3 regions of the Allobosea sp. F3-2 genome follow, and region 3 is predicted to be linked to each of the others. Evidence: predicted binding sites of a transcription regulator. Region 3 holds the regulator's gene; each other region holds the start of a gene.

Evidence for each region. Region 3 encodes LexA, which represses DNA repair genes until DNA is damaged. Its sites were predicted from a motif close to TGTTCNNNNTGTGTTCNG; they were not measured.
Region 1: a site for LexA is predicted at 4,153-4,170, ahead of FQV39_RS12165 (PA0069 family radical SAM protein). Genes of this name have one in related genera too.
Region 2: a site for LexA is predicted at 5,315-5,332, ahead of FQV39_RS14075 (DNA recombination protein RmuC). Genes of this name have one in related genera too.

What each region holds. Positions count from the first base shown of each region.
Region 1 covers NZ_CP042331.1:2,631,872-2,639,489, forward strand. The annotation lists gene FQV39_RS12140 (cytochrome ubiquinol oxidase subunit I) at 1-1,131, shown strand, start outside; gene cydB (cytochrome d ubiquinol oxidase subunit II) at 1,144-2,148, shown strand; gene ypfJ (KPN_02809 family neutral zinc metallopeptidase) at 2,247-3,131, shown strand; gene FQV39_RS12155 (GNAT family N-acetyltransferase) at 3,142-3,618, shown strand; gene FQV39_RS12160 (hypothetical protein) at 3,615-4,100, opposite strand; gene FQV39_RS12165 (PA0069 family radical SAM protein) at 4,225-5,418, shown strand; gene FQV39_RS12170 (ribonuclease HII) at 5,534-6,202, shown strand; gene FQV39_RS12175 (site-specific DNA-methyltransferase) at 6,659-7,618, shown strand, end outside.
Region 2 covers NZ_CP042331.1:3,037,239-3,044,856, reverse strand. The annotation lists gene FQV39_RS14100 ([protein-PII] uridylyltransferase) at 1-270, opposite strand, end outside; gene FQV39_RS14095 (aliphatic sulfonate ABC transporter substrate-binding protein) at 702-1,667, shown strand; gene FQV39_RS14090 (ABC transporter permease) at 1,684-2,514, shown strand; gene FQV39_RS14085 (ABC transporter ATP-binding protein) at 2,527-3,309, shown strand; gene FQV39_RS14080 (OsmC family protein) at 3,589-4,098, shown strand; gene FQV39_RS14075 (DNA recombination protein RmuC) at 4,099-5,283, opposite strand; gene def (peptide deformylase) at 5,397-5,936, shown strand; gene fmt (methionyl-tRNA formyltransferase) at 6,087-7,016, shown strand; gene truA (tRNA pseudouridine(38-40) synthase TruA) at 7,224-7,618, shown strand, end outside.
Region 3 covers NZ_CP042331.1:484,439-492,056, forward strand. The annotation lists gene gltA (citrate synthase) at 1-334, opposite strand, end outside; gene gltX (glutamate--tRNA ligase) at 983-2,404, opposite strand; gene FQV39_RS02365 (ComEC/Rec2 family competence protein) at 2,560-4,815, shown strand; gene lexA (transcriptional repressor LexA) at 4,974-5,684, opposite strand; gene FQV39_RS02375 (molybdopterin molybdotransferase MoeA) at 5,938-7,149, opposite strand; gene moaC (cyclic pyranopterin monophosphate synthase MoaC) at 7,193-7,618, opposite strand, start outside.

The sequences.
Region 1 (7,618 bases), 2.1 Mb from region 3:
GTGCTCTCAGCCTTCTTCCTCGAGGCCTCCTTCCTCGGCGTGATGCTGTTCGGCTGGAAGCGCGTGCCACCCTGGCTGCACTTCACCTCGGCGGTGATCGTCGCGGGCGGCACGGCGCTCTCGGGCTTCTGGATCCTCTCCGCCAACAGCTGGATGCAGCATCCGGTTGGGCACGAGGTCCGCGACGGCATCGCCTATCCAGTCGACTGGATGAAGATCGTCTTCAGCCCAACCTTCCCGCTGCGCTTCGCCCATATGATGACCGCGGCCTATCTGACGACCGCCTTCGTCGTGCTGGCGACCGGCGCGCGCCATCTGCTCGCCGGGCATCGCACCGAATCGGCCAAGACGATGGTGCGGATGGCGATCCTGATGATCGCGCTGACCGCGCCGCTGCAGGCCGTGATCGGCGACTTCCACGGCCGCGACACCGCGACCTATCAGCCGGCCAAGCTCGCCGCGATCGAGGCGCATTGGGATTCATCCAAGCCCGGCGCCCTCGTGCTCTTCGCCTGGCCCGACGAGAAGGCCGAGCTCAATCGCTTCGAGGTCTCGATCCCCGGCGTCGCCAGCCTGGTGACCCATGGCAGCATGAACGCGCTCTTCCCGAGCCTGAAGGATTTTGCCCCGCAGGATCGGCCGCCCGTCCTCATCCCCTTCTTCGCCTTCCGGGCGATGGTCGGAATCGGCGTGCTGATGATCCTGTTCGGCTGGGTCGGCGCCTGGCTCTGGCGCAAGGGCGCTGTGTTCGAATCGCGGCGCTGGCTCTGGATCGCGCAGTATTCCTGGCCCGCCGGCTTCCTCGCCCTCCTTTCCGGCTGGTTCGTCACCGAGGTCGGCCGCCAGCCCTGGCTGGCGACGGGCATCATCCGCTCGGCCGATGCCGTCTCGCCGGTCACGCCGCTGCAAGTCGCGATCTCCCTGGCGCTGTTCGTCTGCGTCTATTCGGTCGTGTTCACCGCCGGCATCCTCCTGATCAACCGGCTGATCGACAAGGGACCGGACGAGATCAGCGGCGAGGACGCGCCCGAGCAGCCGTCGAAGCGCACGCTCAAGGCCGTGCAGGGCGAGGCCGCCGCGATCTTCGGCGACGGCCACCCCGGCGACGACAAGATCCAGCCGGCGATCTGAGGAGCCACGAGCATGGAATGGTATCTTCCGGTCATCTGGGCCGTGCTGATCGGCACCGCCGTGATGCTCTATGTCGTCCTCGATGGCTTCGATCTCGGCATCGCCATCCTGTTCCCGACGACGAAGGACGAAGGCGAGCGCGACCAGATGATGAACTCGGTCGCCCCGTTCTGGGACGGCAACGAGACCTGGCTGGTGCTGGGCGGCGGCGGCCTCTGGGTCGCCTTCCCGCAGGCCTATGCCATCATCATGCCGGCCTTCTACATCCCGATCACGCTGATGCTGCTGGCGCTGATCTTCCGCGGCGTCGCCTTCGAGTTCCGCTGGGTCGCCAAACCGCATCACCACCGCTGGGACCTCGCCTTCTGGCTGGGCTCGACCGTCGCCGCCTTCGCACAGGGGCTGGTGCTGGGCGGGCTGATCCAGGGCGTCACGATCAAGGACGGCCAGTTCGCCGGCGGCCCCTTCGACTGGCTGACGCCGTTCACGGTGATGTGCGGCGTCGGCGTCATCGTCGGCTATGCCCTGCTCGGCGCGACCTGGCTCGTCTACAAGACGGATGGCCGCGTCGCCGAACGGGCGCGGCGACAGGCAAAGACCCTGCTGCTGGGGTTGCTGGCCTTCGCGGCGCTGGTCTCGCTGTGGACGCCCTATGCCCATCCGCGCATCGCCGAGCGCTGGTTCACCCCGGCCAACCTCATCTGGCTCTGGCCCTTCCCGGTGCTGACGGCGCTGTGCGGCTATCTGGCCTGGCGGCGGCTCCATGGCGCGCATGAATTCACGCCCTTTGCGCTAACGGTCGCGATCTTCCTGCTCTGCTTCCTCGGCCTGTCGATCTCGAACTTCCCCTATCTGGTGCCGCCCGGTGTGACGATCTGGGACGCGGCCGCCGCGCCCTCCTCCCACATCTTCGTGCTGATCGGCGTCGTGTTCCTGCTGCCGATGATCCTGTTCTACACGGCCTTCGTGTACTGGACCTTCCGCGGCAAGGTGAGGGCCGACAGCGGCTATCACTGAGCGATTGTCAGCCTTCGTTCAGCCGGGCTTTGCAAAGACGACTTGAGTTCCCCGCATCTCTTGGCGAGATTGCGGGGAGTTTCGCCGAGGAACCGTCCATGCAGTGGGAAGACTATCGCCAGTCCGAGAACCTCGAGGACCGGCGTGGCGGCGGTGGCGGCGGCTTCGCCGGCATGCCCGGCGGGCGCGGCGGCATCGGCATCGGCACGATGGTGGTGCTCGGCCTGCTCGGCTGGGCGCTCGGCATCGATCCCCGCCTGCTGATCGGCGGCGCCGAAATGATCGGCGGCATCGGCGGGCGCCCGCAGACCCAGGAGACCCGCCGCTCCTCCGGCCCGCCGCAGGACGAGATGGGCCGCTTCGTCTCGGCCGTGCTGGCGCAGAACGAGGATGTCTGGTCGAAGGTCCTGCCGCAGCAGGCCAACACCCGCTACCAGGCGCCGCGCCTCGTGCTGTTCTCCGGCGTCGACCGTTCGGGCTGCGGCACCGCGCAGTCCGCGATGGGGCCGTTCTATTGCCCGCAGGACCGCAAGGTCTATCTCGACACCTCTTTCTTCCAGGAGATGCAGCGCAAGCTCGGCGGCGGCGGCGATTTCGCCTATGCCTATGTGATCGGCCACGAGGTCGGCCACCACATCCAGAACCTGCTCGGCATCCTGCCCAAGGCGAACCAGATCCGCGAGCGTTCGTCCGAGCGCGACGCCAACGCGATCTCGGTTCGGATCGAACTGCAGGCGGACTGCTTCGCGGGCGTCTGGGCGCATAATGTCCAGGCGATGGGCCGGCTCGACCAGGGCGACATCGAGGAGGCGATCCGCACCGCCTCCGCCATCGGCGACGACAAGCTGCAGAGGGCGGCCCAGGGCGTGGTCGTCCCCGATTCCTTCACCCACGGCTCCTCGGCGCAGCGGACGAAGTGGTTCAACATCGGCTTCCAATCGGGCTCGATGCAGAGCTGCGATACGTTCCGCAATCAGGTGTAGCGGGGAAGAGGTGACGGCGGCGGCGGGCGATGGTGGACAGCCCGCGCCTATAAGCGTCGAGCTGCGCGAGATCACCAAGGACACCGTGCGCGAGGTCTGCGCTCTGGAAGTCCGGAACGATCAGAAGGGCTATGTCGCCGCGAACGCCCTATCCATCGCTCAGGCGCATTTTGAACCGACTGCGGTGTTTCGCGCCATCTACCTCGGCGAGCAGCCCATCGGCTTCGTGCAGTGGCGAGATGGCGGGACGCCGGGCACGGTTGTGCTCTGGCGCTTCATGATCGATCGAAGACATCAATCGGCTGGCCTCGGGCGAACGGCATTGGCGCTTGTCCTGCTCCAGATGAGGCGCAGCGGCTTCGAAACGGTTGAGACGAGTGTCGTCCGCGGGCCGTCCGGCCCACTCGACTTTTATCTCTCCCAAGGCTTTGTCGAGGTCGGCCAGGCGACTCCGCGCGGCGAGTGGCTCCTGAGCAAAGCTCTTTAGGTCGCCCGCTCGCGCCACACCGGCAGCCGCTGCGGCGCCTGGTCGAGGTACCCTTCCAGGGCCATCGCCTTGGGCAGGACGAGCCCGGACCGGAGCCTGCGCCCGGCAAGGTACATGGCGACACGCTCACGCAGCGCGGCGCGGACTGCGTGCAGCGGAATCAGGGCGGGCACATCCGGCGTGACCAGCAGATGGCGCTCGACCGCCTGCACCCAATGCGCCTGCGGCACGTCGCCGGCCTCGAACAGCACGAGCCGGTCGCCGCGCGCCGCGGCCGCTCCGCCCTCCCAGGCTTCGGCAGGGCCGGTGCGCAGATAGCGCGCGCCGGTCGTATCGGCGACGCGCTCGAAATCGGGCGCGCCCACCGTATCGACGATCACCGCATGGCCGAGGAAGCCTTCCGCCACCGCCGGGATCAGCACGGCCAGCGTGACGGCGAGAGCTCGCGGGGAACCATCGGCGCGGATCACGGCTGTGAGCATACGCAAAGTTCTATGCCGCAGCGCAGCACGCCGCAATCCCGGCCTTGCATTTTGTTCCTGATTTGTTCACTCTACCAGAGACCAGAACGTGCCGATTCCCGGCACATGAACCGGTTTGAAAGCCATGCCACAGGCCAGACCCATTGAAAGGCCGTATCCGACGGCCCAGCCGCTGCGGCGGCATGACAGGGAGCCGACCGTCTCGGCACCGGTCGTCGCGCCCGCCGATCCGCTCGCCTATGCCGGCCATCGCATCGACCCGGAGCGACGGCGCGGGCGCGGCGCCACGATCAATCCGGGCGGGCGTTACGAGGCCGAGCAGCGCGTCTCCGAGGACGACGGCTGGGGCTCGCTGGAGGAGCTGCCGCCGTTCAAGACCGAGATCGCCTACGAGAAGGCGCGCAACATCATCACGCGCAACGACTCGCCGGACATCTCGTTCGATCGTTCGATCAATCCCTATCGTGGCTGCGAGCATGGCTGCGTCTACTGCTTCGCGCGGCCGACACATGCCTATCTCGGGCTCTCGCCCGGGCTCGATTTCGAGAGCAAGCTGACGGCGAAGCCCGATGCTGCAGCCCTGCTGGAGAGGGAGCTCTCCTCCCCGTCCTACCAGCCGCGCACCATCGCGATCGGCACCAATACCGACGCCTATCAGCCGATCGAGAAGAAGCTCAGGATCATGCGCCAGATCCTGGAGGTTCTGGCGAAGTTCAACCACCCGGTCGGCATCGTCACCAAATCGGCGCTGGTGCAGCGCGACATCGATATCCTCGCGCCGATGGCAGAGAAGGGGCTGGTCAAGGTTGCGATCTCGGTGACGACGCTCGACCCCAAGACAGCGCGGGGCATGGAACCGCGCGCTGCCTCGCCACCGAAGCGGCTCGAGACGATCCGCAAGCTGTCCGAGGCCGGCATCCCGGTCACGGTGCTGGTCGCGCCGATCGTCCCGGCGATCAACGAGCATGAGATCGAGCGTATTCTCGACTCGGCCAAGGCGGCGGGCGCGCAGGAGGCCGGCTATGTGCTGCTGAGGCTACCGCTCGAAGTCCGCGACATCGTGCAGGAATGGCTGCTGACGCATCATCCCGACAAGCTCCGGCATGTGATGTCGCTGATCCGTTCGACCCGCGGCGGCAAGGACTATGATTCGCAATGGGGCCAGCGCATGGTCGGCTCCGGCCCTTATGCCTGGATGATCGGAAGGCGCTTCGAGCTGGCAGCCGAGCGCATCGGATTCAACACCACACGCCGGCGGCTGCGCACTGACCTGTTCGTGAAACCCGAGAAGGAGAAGGCGCAGCTGAGCTTGTTTTGAGGCCCCCGACCGTCATTCTCGGGCGAAGCGAAGCGCAGACCCGAGAATGACGGGCCGGAAGAGGTTCAGGAGCCTCCTTCTGAAGGAGACGCTCGGGTCAAGCCCGAGCGTGACGGTGGAGAGGTATCATGTTGCTCTGGCCCTGACGGCCAAGCTGCTGCATAAGCCCGCCATGCCCGCCGATTTCAGTCGCGAGACATACGCCATCGCCAACGGCCTCTGGCCGCTGGCCGGCATCGACGAGGTCGGACGCGGGCCGCTCGCCGGCCCGGTCGTGGCCGCGGCCGTCATCCTCGATCCGGCCCGCGTGCCGCATGGACTCGACGATTCGAAGAAGCTGCCGGCGGCGATCCGCGAGGAGCTCTTCGGCGAGATCATGGAGCGGGCGCTCGCCGTCACCGTCGCCAGCGCCACGGCGGTCGAGATCGACGCACTCAATATCCGTCAGGCGACGCTGCTGGCGATGCGCCGGGCGGTGGCCGCGCTGCCGCTTGCGCCGCTGCATGTCCTAGTCGACGGCAACGATCCGCCGCAGTTGAGCTGCGGCTGCGAAGCGATCATTCAGGGGGATGGCGCCGTGGCCTCCATCGCGGCCGCCTCGATCGTCGCCAAGGTGACGCGCGACCGGATGATGGCGCGGCTGTGCCGACGCTATCCGGCCTATGGGTTTTCGGGTCATGTCGGCTATGCGACTCCGCAGCACCGCAAGGCCATCGCCGAACACGGTCCCTGCCCAGAGCACCGCTATTCCTTCGCCCCGGTGAAGGGCGTCTGGTTCCGGTAGAGCCCGGCCGCGCCGCATTTGGGAGTAAAGCGCGACGTCATTCCGGGGCAGGCCAAAGGCCTGAGCCCGGAACTCATGAACACGACGCTACTCCAGTTGCCGTCATGCTCGCCCTTGTGGCGAGCATCCACGTCTTGAACACTGTATGGCATCGATGAAGACGTGGATGGTCGGGACAAGCCCGACCATGACGGCGGCGGCGTGTTCATGGGTTCCGGGCTCATCGCTACGCGATGCCCCGGAATGACGAGGCGGTCCTGTTCCAGGCTCCCCGCGAACTGCCGCCACGGCAACTCCAGGCGTTAACAACTGTTAGGAATTTTCCTTTCATTGCCAATGGGCTAGGCAAAATCTGCAGCCCCAAAACGGGACGCATTTTTTTCAGAGCGGAAACCCGGCCTTTACCCTGTCCAGCCAATATCGCGCTCGTTGAAGTTGCGTAACGGTCTTGGCGTCATGGGTATTTCGCGTACCGGGACCGCCAGCGCTCCCGTCCGGATTCAGGTTTCGCGTACCGGACGGCCAGCGCTGGGGGCTCGGATGAAGGCCAAGGGCCTTCACAGTCACAGCCTTCCCGAACAGATCGGTGTTCCGCAGGAACTGCCGCTCGATCAGATCCTCGTCGGCGACTGCGTCGCGGCGATGAACGCCCTGCCGCCGGCGAGCGTCGACCTGATCTTCGCCGATCCGCCCTACAACCTCCAGCTCGGCGGCGATCTGCGCCGGCCCGACGACAGCCTCGTCGACGCCGTCGACGACGACTGGGACAAGTTCGCCTCCTTCTCCGACTACGACGCTTTCACCCGCGCCTGGCTTGCGGCCGCGCGGCGCGTGCTGAAGCCGGACGGGGCGCTGTGGGTCATCGGCAGCTACCACAACATCTTCCGCGTCGGCGCGACGCTGCAGGACCTCGGCTTCTGGATGCTGAACGACATCGTCTGGCGCAAGGCCAATCCGATGCCGAACTTCCGCGGCCGGCGCTTTACCAATGCGCATGAGACCCTGATCTGGGCCGCCCGCGGCGAGAACTCGAAATACACCTTCCACTACGAGGCGCTGAAGGGCGGCAATGACGACCTGCAGATGCGCTCGGACTGGTATCTGCCGCTCTGCACCGGCGAGGAGCGCCTGAAGGACGCTGGCGGCGCCAAGGTCCACCCGACGCAGAAGCCGGAAGCCCTGCTCGCCCGCGTTCTGCTCTCGGCCTCGAACCCCGGCGACGTGATCCTCGACCCCTTCTTCGGAACGGGAACGACCGGTGCCGTCGCCAAGGCGCTCGGCCGCCGCTTCATCGGCCTCGAGCGCGACGCCGTCTACGCCAAGGCGGCGCGCGAGCGCATCGCCGCCGTGACGCCGCTGGCGCCGGAAGCATTCTCCGCCGCGCCGTCCAAGCGCAGCGAGCCGCGCGTGCCGTTC
Region 2 (7,618 bases), 2.6 Mb from region 3:
CCGCTCCGATTGCGAGGGGTTGTCGGCCGGGTAGAAATACGAGGTCGCGGCCTTGTGCAGCCCGATGACGACGGCATCCATCACGGCCGAGAGCCGGTGCGCGCAGGCGAGCCCGCCGCGCGGGCCCGTCAGGATCGCCTTGGCCGAGACCCGGCCGTCGTCGAGCAGCTGCCGCAGCGCCGCCACCAGCAGCTGCCGCTTCTCTGTCTTGCTCTGCCGTCGGACAGTCTCGAACAGCCTCGCAATGCCCGCCTCCGGATCGTGCAACATGTCGGGGAGGGCAAGCGCGGGCGCTGTGGAGGAGGCTGTCACGTGGGCACGATTCCGTCGTCTGCTGTTGTTCTAGAGCATCCTGCTCTCAGGTTGAACCGCCACGCTGGCGATGCGCGCTCTTCCCCTCCCCACAAGGGGGAGGGGTTTGCGCCGCGCCAGCCCGAGCCTCAGGATTCTAGCTCAAAGCACAATGCTCTGGCACGCGTGGAAAGGGGCGAGAGAATTAAATTCAACAGTCAGTGTACGGTAATTATGGAATTGCCGTTCAATCTCGTGTTGTTTGACATACAGAACGATTGGACCTAAAAAGAGGATACGCGCCGATTTGAGCCACCAGCTTGCGGGCGCGAAATAAGTGCAGCTAAAGCGTGGGGCCAAGGACGCCACCCGTCCCGATCCCTCGCGTCGTCGAACAGAGGGATCGTCCAATGACCAGCATCACCCGCCGCCTCGCCCTTGCCGCCTTCGCTGCGGCGTCGTTCGCCGCGCCCGCCTTCGCGCAGCAGGCGCCGAAGGAAATCCGGCTCGACTATGCCACCTATAACCCCGTCAGCCTGGTGCTGAAGGAGCGCGGCGTTCTGGAGAAAGCGCTCGATGCCGACGGAATCAAGGTCCGCTGGGTGCTATCAGCCGGATCGAACAAGGCGCTCGAATTCCTCAACGCCGGCTCGATCGATTTCGGCTCGACTGCCGGCGCCGCCGCGCTGATCGGCAAGATCAACGGCAATCCGATCAAGTCGGTCTATGTCTACTCCCGCCCCGAATGGACGGCGCTGGTCACCGGCGCCAAGAGCGATATCACCAAGGCCGCCGATCTCAAGGGCAAGCGCGTCGCCGTCACCCGCGGCACGGATCCGCATATTTTCCTGGTGCGCGCGCTCGCCGATGCCAAGCTGACCGAGAAGGACGTCAAGCTCGTCCTCCTCCAGCACGCCGATGGCCGGCTCGCGCTGGAGCGCGGCGATGTCGAGGCCTGGGCCGGGCTCGATCCGCTGATGGCGGCGGCCGAGGTTGAGAGCGGCGCGAAGCTGTTCTACCGCAAGGCCGAGGACAATACCTGGGGCATCCTCAATGTCCGGGAAGCCTTCGCCAGGGAGAACCCGGCGCTGGTGCGCAAGGTGATCGCCGCCTATGAGCAGGCGAGGGCCTATGCGCTCGCCAACCCGGCCGAGCTGAAGAAGGTGCTGGTCGAGTACACCAAGCTCTCCGAGCCGGTGATCGAACGCCAGCTCACCCGCACCGAGCTCACCCATTCCGCCATCGGCCAGGCACAGATCGACAGCATCACCGCTGCCGGCAACGCGCTGAAGGAGGCGGGCGTGCTGCCGGCTGCGACCGATGTGAAGGCGGCGGTGGATTCGCTGGTCGACCGCGGCTTCATCGCCACCAACTGACGGTAGCGGCCCGGCGATGAGCGTTCTGGAGGTCGAAGCCGCGGTCGAGACACGGGAAGGGCGGTCGGCCGCCCCCCGCCGCGCCTATGGCCTCGCGGTTGCCGGCTTCGTGCTGCCGGTCGGGCTCGCCATCCTGTGGGAATGGCTGGTCGCCGCCGGCATCGCCAACGGTCGGCTGATGCCGCCGCCCAGCGTCGTCGGCCGCACGCTCTGGAGCCTTGCCGCCTCGGGCGAGGTCCTGACCCATGCCAGCGCGACGCTCTGGCGGGTCGGGGCAGGCTTCGGCCTCGGCGCTCTGGCCGGCACGCTGCTCGGCGCCGTGACGGGAGCGCTGCCCGTCGCCCGCAGCCTGCTCGACCCGACCCTGCAGGCGCTGAGGGCGATCCCCTCGATCGCCTGGGTGCCGCTCTTCATCCTCTGGCTCGGCATCTTCGAGGCCTCGAAGGTGGCGCTGATTGCGGTCGGCGTCTTCTTCCCGGTCTATCTCGGCGTCGCCGCGGCGATCCAGGGCATCGACCGCAAGATCGTCGAGGTCGGGCGGGTCTTCCGGCTGTCGCGGCTTGCCATGGTCCGCCGGGTTCTGCTGCCGGCGATCCTGCCGAGCTGGATCACCGCGCTGCGCGCCGGCCTCGGCCTCGGCTTCATGTTCGTCGTCGCTGCCGAGATCATGGGGGCGAGCGAGGGGCTCGGCTATCTGCTCGTGGACGGCCAGCAGCTCGGCCGTCCCGACACCATCATCGCGGCCATCATCAGCTTCGCCGTGCTCGGCAAGCTGGCGGACGGGCTGCTCGTCGCCATCACGCGGCCCTTCCTCCTTTGGCAGGATACGGCGCACGACAAGCTCTGAAGGCTTATCCCCGTGCTGAGTTTCGACCGGCTTTCCAAAACCTATGCCGACGGCACACTCGCCCTGTCGTCGATCACGCTCGATGTCGGGCGTGGCGAGATCCTCGCCCTGCTCGGCGGCTCCGGCTGCGGCAAGACCACGCTCTTGCGCCTGGTCGCCGGGCTCGACCGGTCGAGCGAGGGCGCGATCCGGCTCGACGGCGGGGCGATTACTGAGCCGCGCGCCGATGTCGGCGTCATCTTCCAGGAGCCGCGGCTCTTCCCCTGGCTCAGCGTCGCCGAGAATGTCGGCTTCGGGCTGTCGCACCGTTCCGCGTTCGAGCGGGAAGGCTTGGTGACCAATGCGCTGGTGCGCGTCGGCCTCGCCGGCCATGAGAAGCGCTGGCCGCGCGAGCTCTCCGGCGGCCAGCAGCAGCGCGTCGCCATCGCGCGCGCCCTCGTCACTCGGCCGAGGCTCTTGCTGATGGACGAGCCCTTTTCGGCGCTCGATGCCACGACGCGGACGAGCCTGCACGGCCATCTGCTGTCGCTCTGGCAGGAAAGCCGGCCGACCGTCGTCATGGTCACGCATGATGTCGAGGAGGCGGTGACGCTCGCCGACCGCATCATCGTGATGCAGCCCAAGCCCGGCCGCATCTTCGACGAGCTCGACAACCCGCTCGCACGCCCGCGAGACCGGCTCTCGCCGGCCTTCGAGGCGACGAAGCGCGAGGCGTTGCGCGCGCTTGACAGATCGCTGCGCGACGAGGCTCCGCATCAGGAGAGGACGGCTGAGACCGCCGGCATGTGGTGGTAGGGCAAGAGCATCGGCCCGAATAGGCTAGAGTGCTTTTCGATCAGGTCGAACCGTCATTGCGAGCCCCCGGGTCTTGCCTTCGGCAAGCCCGAGGACAGGCTCCGCGAAGCAATCCAGGGGGACGTAGAGCTCTATGATTCCTGGATTGCTTCGTCGCTTCGCTCCTCGCAATGACGGCTTCTCCGATCCAGCTTGATCGATAATCGGTCTAGTGTTCCAACCAGCCTCAGCCTATCTGCCGTTCAAGACGATTTTCCGTTCGAACGAGAGGTTCAGCCCATGGACGTCACAGCTTTGCGTGCCCTGCAGGCGCCGCTCAAGGACAAGTATCGCGAAGCCCCCGACGCGGCTGTCATCACGCTCAAGGCCCATGGCGAGCTCGACGACCAGCACATCGCCTGCAAGGTCGAGACCGGCCGCGCCATCGCACTTGCGGGACTCCATCCGGCCACCGGCGGCTCGGGCGCCGAGCTCTGCTCCGGCGACATGCTGCTGGAGGCGCTGGTCGCCTGCGCCGGAGTGACCCTGAAGGCGGTCGCGACCGCGCTGGAGATCGAGCTGAAGAAGGGCGTGGTCCGCGCCGAGGGTGATCTCGACTTCCGCGGCACGCTCGGCGTCGCCAAGGATGCGCCGGTCGGCTTCAGGGCGATCCGCCTTTCCTTCGACGTCGAGAGCGACGCGCCGCAGGAGAAGCTCGACACGCTGCTCAAGCTCACCGAGCGCTACTGCGTCGTGTTCCAGACGCTGAACGTGAAGCCGGAGCTGTCGGCGGTGCTCAACCGCGGCTGATCACTCCGCCGCGGCCTTCAACTCCAGCCCCTTGGCGAAGGGCAGTTTCGGCTCGCTCTTCTCGTCGTCGAAATCGAGCGCGCCGATCTTCTCGGCGCGGCTCGTGACCTTGCCGGCCGAGGTCTTGATCTGGCCGACATCGTCCTGCGCCTGGCGGAAATGATTGTCGAGCTTGTCGACGCGTTCGCCGAGCCGGCGTACGTCGTCGAGCAGCTTGCCGACCTCGGTCTGGATGACCTGTGCCTCTTCCCGCATCCGCGCATCGCGCACCAGCGACTGCATCAGCTGGATCGCCAGAGCCAGCAGCGAGGGCGAGACGATCATCACCCGGGCCCGGTGCGCCCGCTGCACGACATCGTCGAAATGCTCGTGCAGATCGGCATAGATCGACTCGGACGGCACGAAGAGCAGCGCGATGTCCTGCGTTTCGCCGGGCAGGAAGTAGCGCTCGGCGATATCCTTCACATGCACGCCGACATCGCCGCGCACGCGCTGGCCGGCCGCCTTGCGTGCGTCGTCGCCGCGCGCCTCCCGCAGCAGCGTGAAGCTCTCCAGCGGGAACTTGGCGTCGATGACGAGGCCGCGCCCGTCGCCGGGCAGGGTGACGAGGCAATCCGGCCGCTTTCCGTTCGACAATTGCGGCTGGAAGGCGAAGAAGGCGGCAGGCAGCCCGTCGCGGATGATCGCTTCCATCCGGCCCTGGCCATAGGCGCCGCGCGCCTGCTTGTTGGCGAGCACATCCTTCAGCGTCACCACCTCGGAGGTCAGGTCGGTCAGGTTCTTCTGGGCGCTGTCGATCACCGCCAGCCGCTCCTGCAGCTTGCCGAGGCTCTCCGTGGTCTGGCGGACATTCTGCTCGAGGCCTTGGCCAACCTTATGGCTCAGCCCATCCATCCGGTCGGCGACGAGCCGCGCAAGGTCGCCCTGCCGGGTCGAGAGAATCTCGGCCATCGACTGCATGCGGCCGGCGAGTTCCGCCTGCTGGCGGTTCATCTCCGCGACCTTGTCGTCCATCTCGCGGGCGCGCTCCGCCGCCATGGCGGCCTCGATCGCGCGGCTCTGGCCGCCTCGCCAGCCGGCGATCACCGCCAGGAGCAGCAATACGAGGCTCAATGCGGCGAAGCCGAGGGCCGCTTCGGCCCAGCTCACCGGGCGTTCCAGCAGGGTGAAGGCGATCTCGTTCATTCGCCGAGCCTAGCCGATTCGACAGGGAATAGCGAACGAAAGCGGAACAGTTTGACCACTTGCCCACAAATGCTTATGTCCCGGGCTCAACAGCTCTTTTCCCTTGGAAACCCATGGCCATTCGCCCGCTCGTCATCTTGCCCGACGCCCAGCTTCGCCTCGTCTCGAAGCCGGTCGAGGCTGTCACGCCCGAGATCCGGACGCTGGTCGAGGACATGTTCGAGACGATGTACGACGCGCCCGGCATCGGGCTCGCCGCGATCCAGATCGGCGCACCGCTGCGCGTGGTGACGATCGATCTGTCGAAGCCGGAAGCGAAGGAGGGCGAGGAGCCGGAGCCTAGGAAGCCGCAGGTCTTCATCAATCCGCAGATCACCTGGTCCTCGGAGGAACTCAGCGTCTACGAGGAAGGCTGCCTCTCGATCCCGGAATATTACGAGGAGGTCGAGCGCCCGGCTGAGGTCAAGGTCCGCTACATGGATCTCGACGGCAAGATGCAGGAGATCGCGGCTGACGGCCTGCTGGCCACCTGCCTCCAGCATGAGATCGACCATCTCGACGGCGTGCTCTTCATCGACCATCTCTCGCGGCTGAAGCGCGAGCGCGTCACCAAGAAATTCGCCAAGGCGGCCAAGCGCGAGCGGGCTGCGTAGGTTTTCGTATCCGCTCGCCGTCATCCCGGACGAAGCGCAGCGTAGATCCGGGATCCATGCCGGAGCGCCGGCAGGAGAGGTTCAGGCACCGATCCCGGGTCCCCATTCGGGCGCCCGGGATGACTGCTGTTATGGAGTCATATTCGACGTATGAGTTTGCGCGTCATTTTCATGGGCACGCCGGATTTCGCCGTGCCGGTGCTGACAGAGATCGTGGGCCAGGGGCATGAGGTCATCTCCTGCTACACCCGCGCCCCGGCGCAGGCCGGCCGCGGTCTCGATCTCAAGCCCTCGCCGGTGCACAAGGCGGCCGAGCGCTTCGGCATCCCGGTCTTCACGCCCTCGACGCTGAAGACGCCGGAACAGGCCGAGATCATCGCCTCGCACCAGGCCGATGTCGCCGTCGTCGTGGCCTACGGCATGATCCTGCCGCAGGCGATCCTCGACCTGCCCGAGCTCGGCTGCCTCAATCTCCATGCCTCGCTGCTGCCCCGCTGGCGCGGCGCCGCGCCGATCCAGCGCGCGATCATGGCCGGTGATGCCGAAACCGGCGTCTGCGTGATGAAGATGGAAGCCGGGCTCGATACCGGTCCGGTCGGCATGGTCGAGACGCTGGCAATCGGCCCCGACCTGACCGCCGGCGAATTGCACGACCAGCTCAGCATCCTCGGCGCTGATCTGATGGTGCGCGCGCTCGCAGCGCTGGGGCGCGGCGGCCTGCAGTTCACGCCGCAGCCCGAGGACGGCGTCACCTACGCCGCCAAGATCACCAATGCCGAGGCAAAGCTGAGCTGGGCGCTGCCGGCGCAGCAGGTGCATGATCGGGTGCGCGGCCTCTCGCCCTTCCCGGGCGCCTTCGCCGAGATCGATCTCGGCAAGGGGCCGGAGCGGCTGAAGATCCTGCGCACTGCGCGTGCTGGCGGCGCGGCCGAGCCCGGTACGCTGCTCGATGACGAGGGCACGGTCGCCTGCGCCGTCGGCGCGGTGAAGCTGCTTCAGGTCCAGCGCGCCGGCAAGGCGCCGATGAGCGGGGCCGAGTTCCTGCGCGGCGCCCGGCTCGGGGCCGGCGACAAGCTCTGAGTTGATCGTGCCACCCTCGACACTGTCATCCCGGGCGGAGCGAAGCGGAGACCCGGGATCCATGCCTGAACTTATGTCGGGTACGTTCCGGCATGGATCCCGGATCGGCGCCGCGGAGCTTGTCCTTGGGCCGACCGAAGGTCGGACCCGAGGGCGGCTTGTTCGGGATGACGGCGCGGGGGAAGGCATGTGGCGAGGAGCCGTCTGATGCCGCGCTACAAGCTCGTCATCGAATATGACGGCACGCCCTTCTCGGGCTGGCAGCGTCAGGCGACCGACCCCTCGGTGCAGCAGAGCGTCGAAGAGGCGATCGAGGCCTTCTGCGGCCATCCCGTGCGGCTGCACTGCGCCGGCCGTACCGATGCCGGCGTCCACGCCACCCATCAGGTCGCCCATGTCAATCTCGACAAGGAATGGCGCACCGATGTCGTGCGCGATGCGAGCAATGCCCGGCTGAAGGCGCAGGTCACGGTCAGCGTGCTCAGCGCCGAGATCGTGCCGGATGACTTCGACGCCCGCATCTCGGCAAAGCGCCGCTATTACATCTACCGCATCCTCGACCGGCGGGCGCCGCCGGCGCTCGATCGCGGCCGCGTCTGGCA
Region 3 (7,618 bases):
TGTGGCGCGTGACGCGATAGTCGAAATCGGCCTTCTGCGCGGCCGTCGGCAGCTCGCCGTAAAGCAGCAGATAGCAGGTCTCGAGGAAGTCGCCGTGCTCGGCGAGCTGCTCGATCGGGTAGCCGCGATAGAGCAGCACGCCCTGGTCGCCATCGATATAGGTGATCTGCGACTCGCAGCTCGCCGTCGAGGTGAAGCCGGGGTCGTAGGTGAACATGCCGGTCTGGGCGTAGAGCTTGCCGATGTCGATGACGGCAGGGCCGACCGACCCTTGCTTGATCGCCATGTCGACGGTCTTGTCGCCGACCTGGAGCTGGCTGGTGTTTCCGCTCATCGATACCGATCCTTTCAAGGCTCGCTGCTGTTCAGCCCCTGTTTCACCTGCCAGCTGGCGCTGTCGCGCCAAGCTTCCTCCATCCGAAGGCCGCGATATGACGGGAACATGTCGAAGGCGGAGATAGAAGGTGACCCATGTGACTGATTTACAAGCAATATTCGTGCCCCGCCACGGTGTGGCCGCGCAACGCACTTGCGCGTCACTAGACCATTTGCCCAGTGCATTCAACCAAGCCTAAAGGCGATTGGAACCGCGTCTCGCTCATATCCGCGTGAGCAGGCGCATTCTGGTGTCGCGACGGGATTTCGTCATTGCGAGCACCCAGGTCTTGCCTGCGTATCGGCCCTCGGCTGGTGCTGAGCTCGCGTCATGACGGGAGGCTCTTCCCCTCCCCCTTGTGGGGAGGGGATAGGGGTGGGGGTCGGACGACGGGGTGCAGCGCGGTGACGTGAGGCGGCGCTGGTCGAGCGAGATTTTGGACCGGTCACCAGGCGGAGCGACCCCCACCCCCATCCCCTCCCCACAAGGGGGAGGGGAAGAGCGCGCGACCATCTCGATCGCGTGCTGCACCGCGCGGATTGGCCGCCGGCCGGTGCTGAACTCCAATGACGAAATCCCGTCGCGACGCCGGAGCGCGGCTGCCGTTCACGCGACCTGGTCGGCGAGCCGCGCCAGCGTCTCTTCGCGGCCGAGCACGGCCATCACGTCGAACAGCCCAGGCGACATGGCCCGGCCGGTCAGCGCGGCGCGCAGCGGCTGCGCCGCCTGGCCGAGCTTGATACCGCTTTCCTCGACATAGGCGCGCACGGCCGCCTCCAGCGGCGCAGGCTCCCAGTCGCCGACGGCGGCGAGTTTTTCGGCGATCTGCGGCAGGCGTTGGCGCGCGGCTTCGTCGAGCAGGCTCTTGGCCTTGTCGTCGAGCTGCAGCGGGCGCGGGGCGTAGAGATAGAAGGCGCTGTCGAGCAGCTCGACCAGCGTCTTGGCGCGCTCCTTGAGGCCGGGCATCGCGGCGAGGAACTTCGCTTCGAGCTCCGGCGACAGCGTCGCGCCGAGACCGCGCGCCGGGCCGATCTCCGGCAGGATCACCTTGAGCGCGTCGAGGAGCTCTCGCTCGCTCGACTGGCGCATGTAGAGCCCGTTGAGGTTCTCCAGCTTGGCGTAGTCGAAGCGCGCCGGCGAGCGGCCGATCGAGGACAGGTTGAAGGCGTCGATCATCTCCTGGGTCGAGAAGACCTCCTGGTCGCCATGGCTCCAGCCCAGCCGCACCAGATAGTTGCGCAGTGCCGCCGGCAGATAGCCCATCGAGCGATAGGCATCGATACCGAGCGCGCCGTGGCGCTTCGAGAGCTTGGCGCCGTCCGGTCCATGGATCAGCGGGATATGCGATAGGCTCGGCACGTCCCAGCCGAGCGCGCTGTAGATCTGGGTCTGGCGGGCGGCGTTGGTGAGATGGTCGTCGCCGCGGATGACATGGGTCACGCCCATATCGTGGTCGTCGACCACGACGGCGAGCATATAGGTCGGCGTGCCATCCGAGCGCAGCAGCACGAGGTCGTCGAGATTCTCGTTCTGCCAGACGACGCGGCCCTGCACCTCATCGTTCACCACGGTCTCGCCGGTCTGCGGCGCCTTGAGGCGGATGACGGGCTTCACGTCGGTTGGCGCGGTCGCCGGGTCGCGGTCGCGCCAGCGCCCGTCATAGCGCAGCGGCTTGCCCTCGGCGCGCGCCTTCTCGCGCATCTCCTCGAGCTCGGCCGGGGTGGCGTAGCAGTAATAGGCCTTGCCGGCGGCGAGCATCTGCTCGGCCACCTCGCGGTGGCGCGCCGCGCGCTGGAACTGATAGACGGTCTGGCCGTCCCAATCGAGGCCGAGCCATTCCAGCCCATCGAGGATCGCGGCGATGGCGGCTTCGGTCGAGCGCTCGCGGTCGGTGTCTTCGATGCGCAGCAGCATCTTGCCGCCTTGCCGGCGGGCATAGAGCCAGTTGAACAGCGCCGTGCGGGCTCCGCCGATATGCAGGAATCCGGTGGGCGAGGGCGCAAAGCGCGTGACGACGGCGTTGCTCATGGGGAGGCGACTCCGGCCGGGCGGCAGCAACCGTCCGGGGCAAGACAGGGAAATGGCGCCGGTCGTGACATGACAACCGGCGCGCGCCCTGTAACATGGCTTGGCCGGAAAGGTTAAGCGTTCAAATCGCAGCGCCAGCGGGGGAGGGGCGGAGAATGCAGCCGGGGCCGCCGGGGCAGGACAAGCCGCGCGGCGCGCGAGCCGAAGCCTTGCCCTTGCGTCTGCGGCCGTCATGGCTGGCCCCTGCGCGTCTCGACGCCTGGCTGCGCGACTGGCAGGCGCGCTTCGGCCGTGCACTTGAGCTGGAAGCCGAGCGCCGCCGCCCGTTCCTGTGGCTGCCCGTGGCGATGGGGGCCGGCATCCTGCTTTATTTCGCGGCCGACCGTGAGCCGGCTTTGTGGGCGCCGCTCGCCGGTTTCGGCATGAGCGTGGTGTTCGCCTATATCCTGCGGACTCGCCGTTTGGCCGCGATGGCCAGCCTGGCGGCGGCCGCTGCCTTCGCCGGCTTCGCGGCCGGTGTCTGGCGTACCGCGGATATCGCGGCGCCGATGCTGGAGCGACCGCGAATCGGCAAGCTGACGGGCTTCGTCGAGAGCGTGGAGGCACGCGACAACGGCGCCCGCATCGTGCTGCTGGTAACGGATTTCGCCGGGATTCCGGCAGCCGAGCGTCCGAGGCGCGTGCGCGTCAATACCCGTGCCGGTTCCGTGGCGCCGGGAGATCATGTCGTCGCGACGGCGCGGCTGCTGCCCCCGCCGGGGCCGGCACGGGCGGGCGGCTATGATTTCGGTCGCGATGCCTTCTTTCGGGGCATCGGCGCTGTCGGCAGCATCGCGGGCAAGATCGCCCTGGCGCCGCCGCCTTATCCGATACCGACGCGCCTTGCCGTCGATGTCGCCATCGACCAGGCCCGCAATGCCTTGACCCAGCGTATCGCCGAGGTGGGGGGCGGGCAGGGTGGGGCGGTCGCCGCCGCCCTCGTCACGGGAAAGCGGGGGCTGATCACCGAGGCGACGAACAACGACCTGCGCGCCGCCGGCATCTACCACATCGTTTCGATCTCCGGCCTGCATATGGTGCTCGCTGCCGGGACGATCTTCTGGCTGGCGCGCGCCCTGCTGGCGCTCTCCCAGACAGCCGCGCTGCGCTGGCCGATCAAGAAGATCGCGGCGGTCGCGGCGATGATCGGCGCGACCGCCTACTGCATCTTCTCGGGCAGCGATGTCGCGACGGAGCGCTCGCTGATCATGACGCTGGTGATGCTCGGCGCGATCCTCGTCGATCGTGCCGCGCTGAGCATGCGCAATCTCGCGCTTGCCGCGATGATCGTGCTGCTGCGCGAGCCGGATGCGCTGCTCGGGCCGAGCTTCCAGATGTCCTTCGGAGCGGTTGCAGCATTGATCGCCTTCGCCGAACGCTGGGAGGGCCGCAAACGTGCTCAGCCGCCTCCGGTGCTGCCGTGGCCGTTGGGGCCGGTCTGGACGGCGGCGCTCGGCATCCTCGTCACCACCTTGCTGGCGACGGCTGCGACAGCGCCCTTCGGTGCCTATCACTTCCAGACTTTCAACCCCTTCGGCCTGCTCGGCAATGCGATGGCTCTGCCCTTCGTCTCGCTCTTCGTCATGCCGGCGGCCGTCTTTGGCGTGCTGGCCTATCCCTTCGGGCTGGACTGGCCGGCATGGGCGCTGATGGGGCTGGCTTCCGATGTCGTGCTCAAGGTGGCGCATTGGGTCGCGACCATCGACCATTCCACCGTGATGATCGCGGCCTTCGGCCCGGTGGTGCTGGTCTGCTTCGTGCTGGCGCTGCTGTGGCTGACGCTCTGGACCACAGCCTGGCGCTGGCTGGCGGCGTTTCCTCTCATGCTCGGCGTCGCCATCGCCGGCAAGCCGGAACGGCCGGAAATTTTCGTCGAACGCGACGGTTCGGGACTGGCGGTGCGGGGCTCAGATGGCCGCCTCGCGATTGCGGGCAAGCCTAGCCGTTTCGTGCTGCAGCAATGGCTTGCAGCCGATGGCGACAGACGTTCGCCGGACGATCCGACCCTGCGCGCCGGCATCGCCTGTGATGCGCTCGGCTGCGTCGCGAAAATCGCCGACGGGCGCACGGTTTCCTACGCGCGCGAGCGGCTGGCGATCATCGAGGATTGCCGTCGCGCCGATCTCGTCGTCACGGCGATTCCCTGGAACGGGACCTGCAAGGCCCGGCTGGTCGACCGGATGGCGCTCTCGCGCGATGGCGCGACGTCGCTCTATCGAGCCGGTGCCGGCTGGAGCAGCCACATCTCCGAACGGGCCTCGGCAGAGCGCCCCTGGAGCCGCCCTAAAGCATCGCCTCCCGCACAGCCGTCACCGCCATCGACGCCGGCGTTGCAAGCCGGCTTCGCGAACAGCGACCCGGATTCCTTATAAGGCGCTCTTCAGGCGAGGCACATCGCGGGCCGTCATTGCGAGGAGCAAAGCGACGAAGCAATCCAGGAGGACTGGGTGAGACGTTCAGCCCAGTCCTCCTGGATTGCTTCGTCGGCTGCGCCTCCTCGCAATGACGATTCCTCCGATCTTACGGCGGTCTAATAGCGCCGCATCAGATTGACGAGGCGGCCCTGGATCTTGACCCGGTCAGGCCCGAGCACGCGCGTCTCATAGGCGGGGTTGGCGGCTTCGAGCGCGATCGAGGAGCCGCGCTTGCGCAGCCGCTTCAGCGTCGCTTCCTCATCGTCAATCAGCGCCACGACGATGTCGCCGGTATTGGCCGAGTCCTGCTTGCGGATGATGACAGTGTCGCCGTCGAGGATGCCGGCTTCGACCATCGAGTCTCCACGCACTTCCAGCGCGTAATGCTCGCCGGAGCCGAGCATGTCGGGCGGTAGCGAGACGGTGTGGCTGCGGTTCTGGATCGCCGAGATCGGCGTGCCGGCGGCGATGCGGCCCATCACCGGGATCGCGATGGAGGAGCGGCTGTCCTCATCGGCGGCAGGGCGGGGCTTGGCGAGACTGGGCTGCGCGCCGAGGCCGCCCTGGACGACCGCGGGATTGAACCTTGGCCGCTGCTGCGGGGCACCGAGCCCGTCAGGCATCTTGATGATCTCGAGCGCACGCGCCCGGTTGGGCAGGCGGCGGATGAAGCCGCGCTCCTCCAGCGCCATGATCAGCCGGTGAATGCCGGATTTGGAGCGCAGATCGAGCGCATCCTTCATCTCGTCGAAGGAGGGTGGCACACCGCTCTCGCGCAAGCGTTCCTGGATGAAGCGCAGGAGTTCGTGTTGCTTGCGTGTCAGCATGATCCCCGCGGGCCCCTCGAAGGCTGGATTCGAAACAAAGCAGGAACACCATACGCGTTCCACTTGTGTTCCGCAAGCAGCGATGCCGTCGCGGAATGCGCGGGCATTTCACCGATAAGAAAACACTTCGGACATTCCGGACAACCCGCGTTAGCAGCGCCGTTCCGGAATCCATCGTAAAAGCCTGGCGCTCTATGATGGATTCCGGGACAAGCCCGGAATGACGGTGCGCTTGCGGAAAAGACGGTCCAGGCTACCGCAGCGGCAGGATGCGGCAGCCGTCGCCTTTTTTTGCCGGCGCGGCATGGGCTGGCCGGATTGTCAGCGCCTGCGCCCGCGCCAACGTGCCGAGCATCGAGGAATCCTGCCGGTCGAAGGGCGTCGCCATCCAGCCATCCGGGGTCAGCTCCAAAGTGGAGCGCAGATAGTCCTCGCGCTCGTCATTTCCTGGCATGTCGCGGCCGAGACGGGCTGGGATGCTGCGGTCGCGGTCGGCCTCGGCCATGCCGAGCAGCGCCTCGATCAGCGGCAGGACGAAGAGATGGCCGCAGACGATCGAGGAGACCGGGTTGCCGGGCAGGCCGACCACGACCATCCGACCGAGCCGGCCGGTCATCATCGGTTTGCCCGGCCGCATCGCGATCTTCCAGAAGCCGAGCGACATCCCGGCCCGCGTCAGCGCCTCTTGTACAAGGTCATGGGCGCCGACCGAGGCACCTCCGAGCGTGATGAGGACATCGGCATCGGCGGCCCGCGCCTGGCCGATCCTGGCGGCGAGGTCGGCATGATCGTCGCGGGCGATGCCGAGATCGAGAACGGCGCCGCCGGCCTTCTCGACCAGCGCGGCAAGCGAGAAGGAGTTCGAGGCGACGATCTGGTCCCGCCCCACCGGCTCCCCCGGCGCCACCAGCTCGTCGCCGGTGGCAAGGATCGCGACGCGCGGCTTGCGCCGAACCGGCAGCGAGGGATGGCCCATCGCGGCGGCGAGGCCGAGGGCCGCGCTGTCGAGCACGCGCCCGGCCGGCAACAGGGCGTCGCCTTCGTGGAAATCCAGCCCGGCTGCCCGCAGGAACTTCCCCTGGGCCGGCGGCACGCGCACGCGGATCGTCGGACTACCGACGCCATCGGCATCCTCCTGGATCAGGATGGTGTCGGCACCTTCCGGCATCGGCGCGCCGGTGAAGATCCGTACGGCTTCACCGGGGCCGACAATCCCCTCGAAGGCCCGGCCGGCAGCGGATTCGCCGATCACGGCGAGCGAGACGCCTTCGGCCATGTCATCACCGCGCACGGCATAGCCGTCCATGGCGGAATTGGCGAAGGGCGGCTGGGTCCGAAGAGCCTTCAGGTCACCCGCGAGCACCCGCCAGGCGCATTGCGCGAGCGGCAGGCTTTCGGCCCCGGTCGGCCCCGGAATGCTGTCGAGCAGCGCCTTGCGCGCGACGGGGACCGGGGTGAGCGCCATCAGAGCACGGTGCCGAAAAGTGGAAACCGGTTTTCGGATGACATCATGCTCGACTTCCTCGTTGCGGAGCCTTCGCCTCATAATCGCCGGACTGGCCGCCGGATTTGTGCAGCAGCCGGATGTTCTCGATCCGCATCGCCCGATCGACCGCCTTGACCATGTCGTAGACGGTGAGGCAGGCGACGGAGACAGCGGTGAGCGCTTCCATCTCGACGCCGGTCTGGCCCTTCATCTTGACCTCGGCACGCACGCGCACGCCCGGCAAGGCCTCGTCGATCTCCAGATCGACCCCGATCTTGCTGAGCAGCAGCGGGTGGCAGAGCGGGATCAGCTCGTGCGTGCGCTTGGCGGCCATGATGCCGGCGAGGCGCGCCGTGCCGAGCACGTCGCCCTTCTTGGCGTTGCCGTCGCGCACGATCCTGACCGTCTCCGGCGCCATCACGACCTGGCCTTCGGCGATGGCGACGCG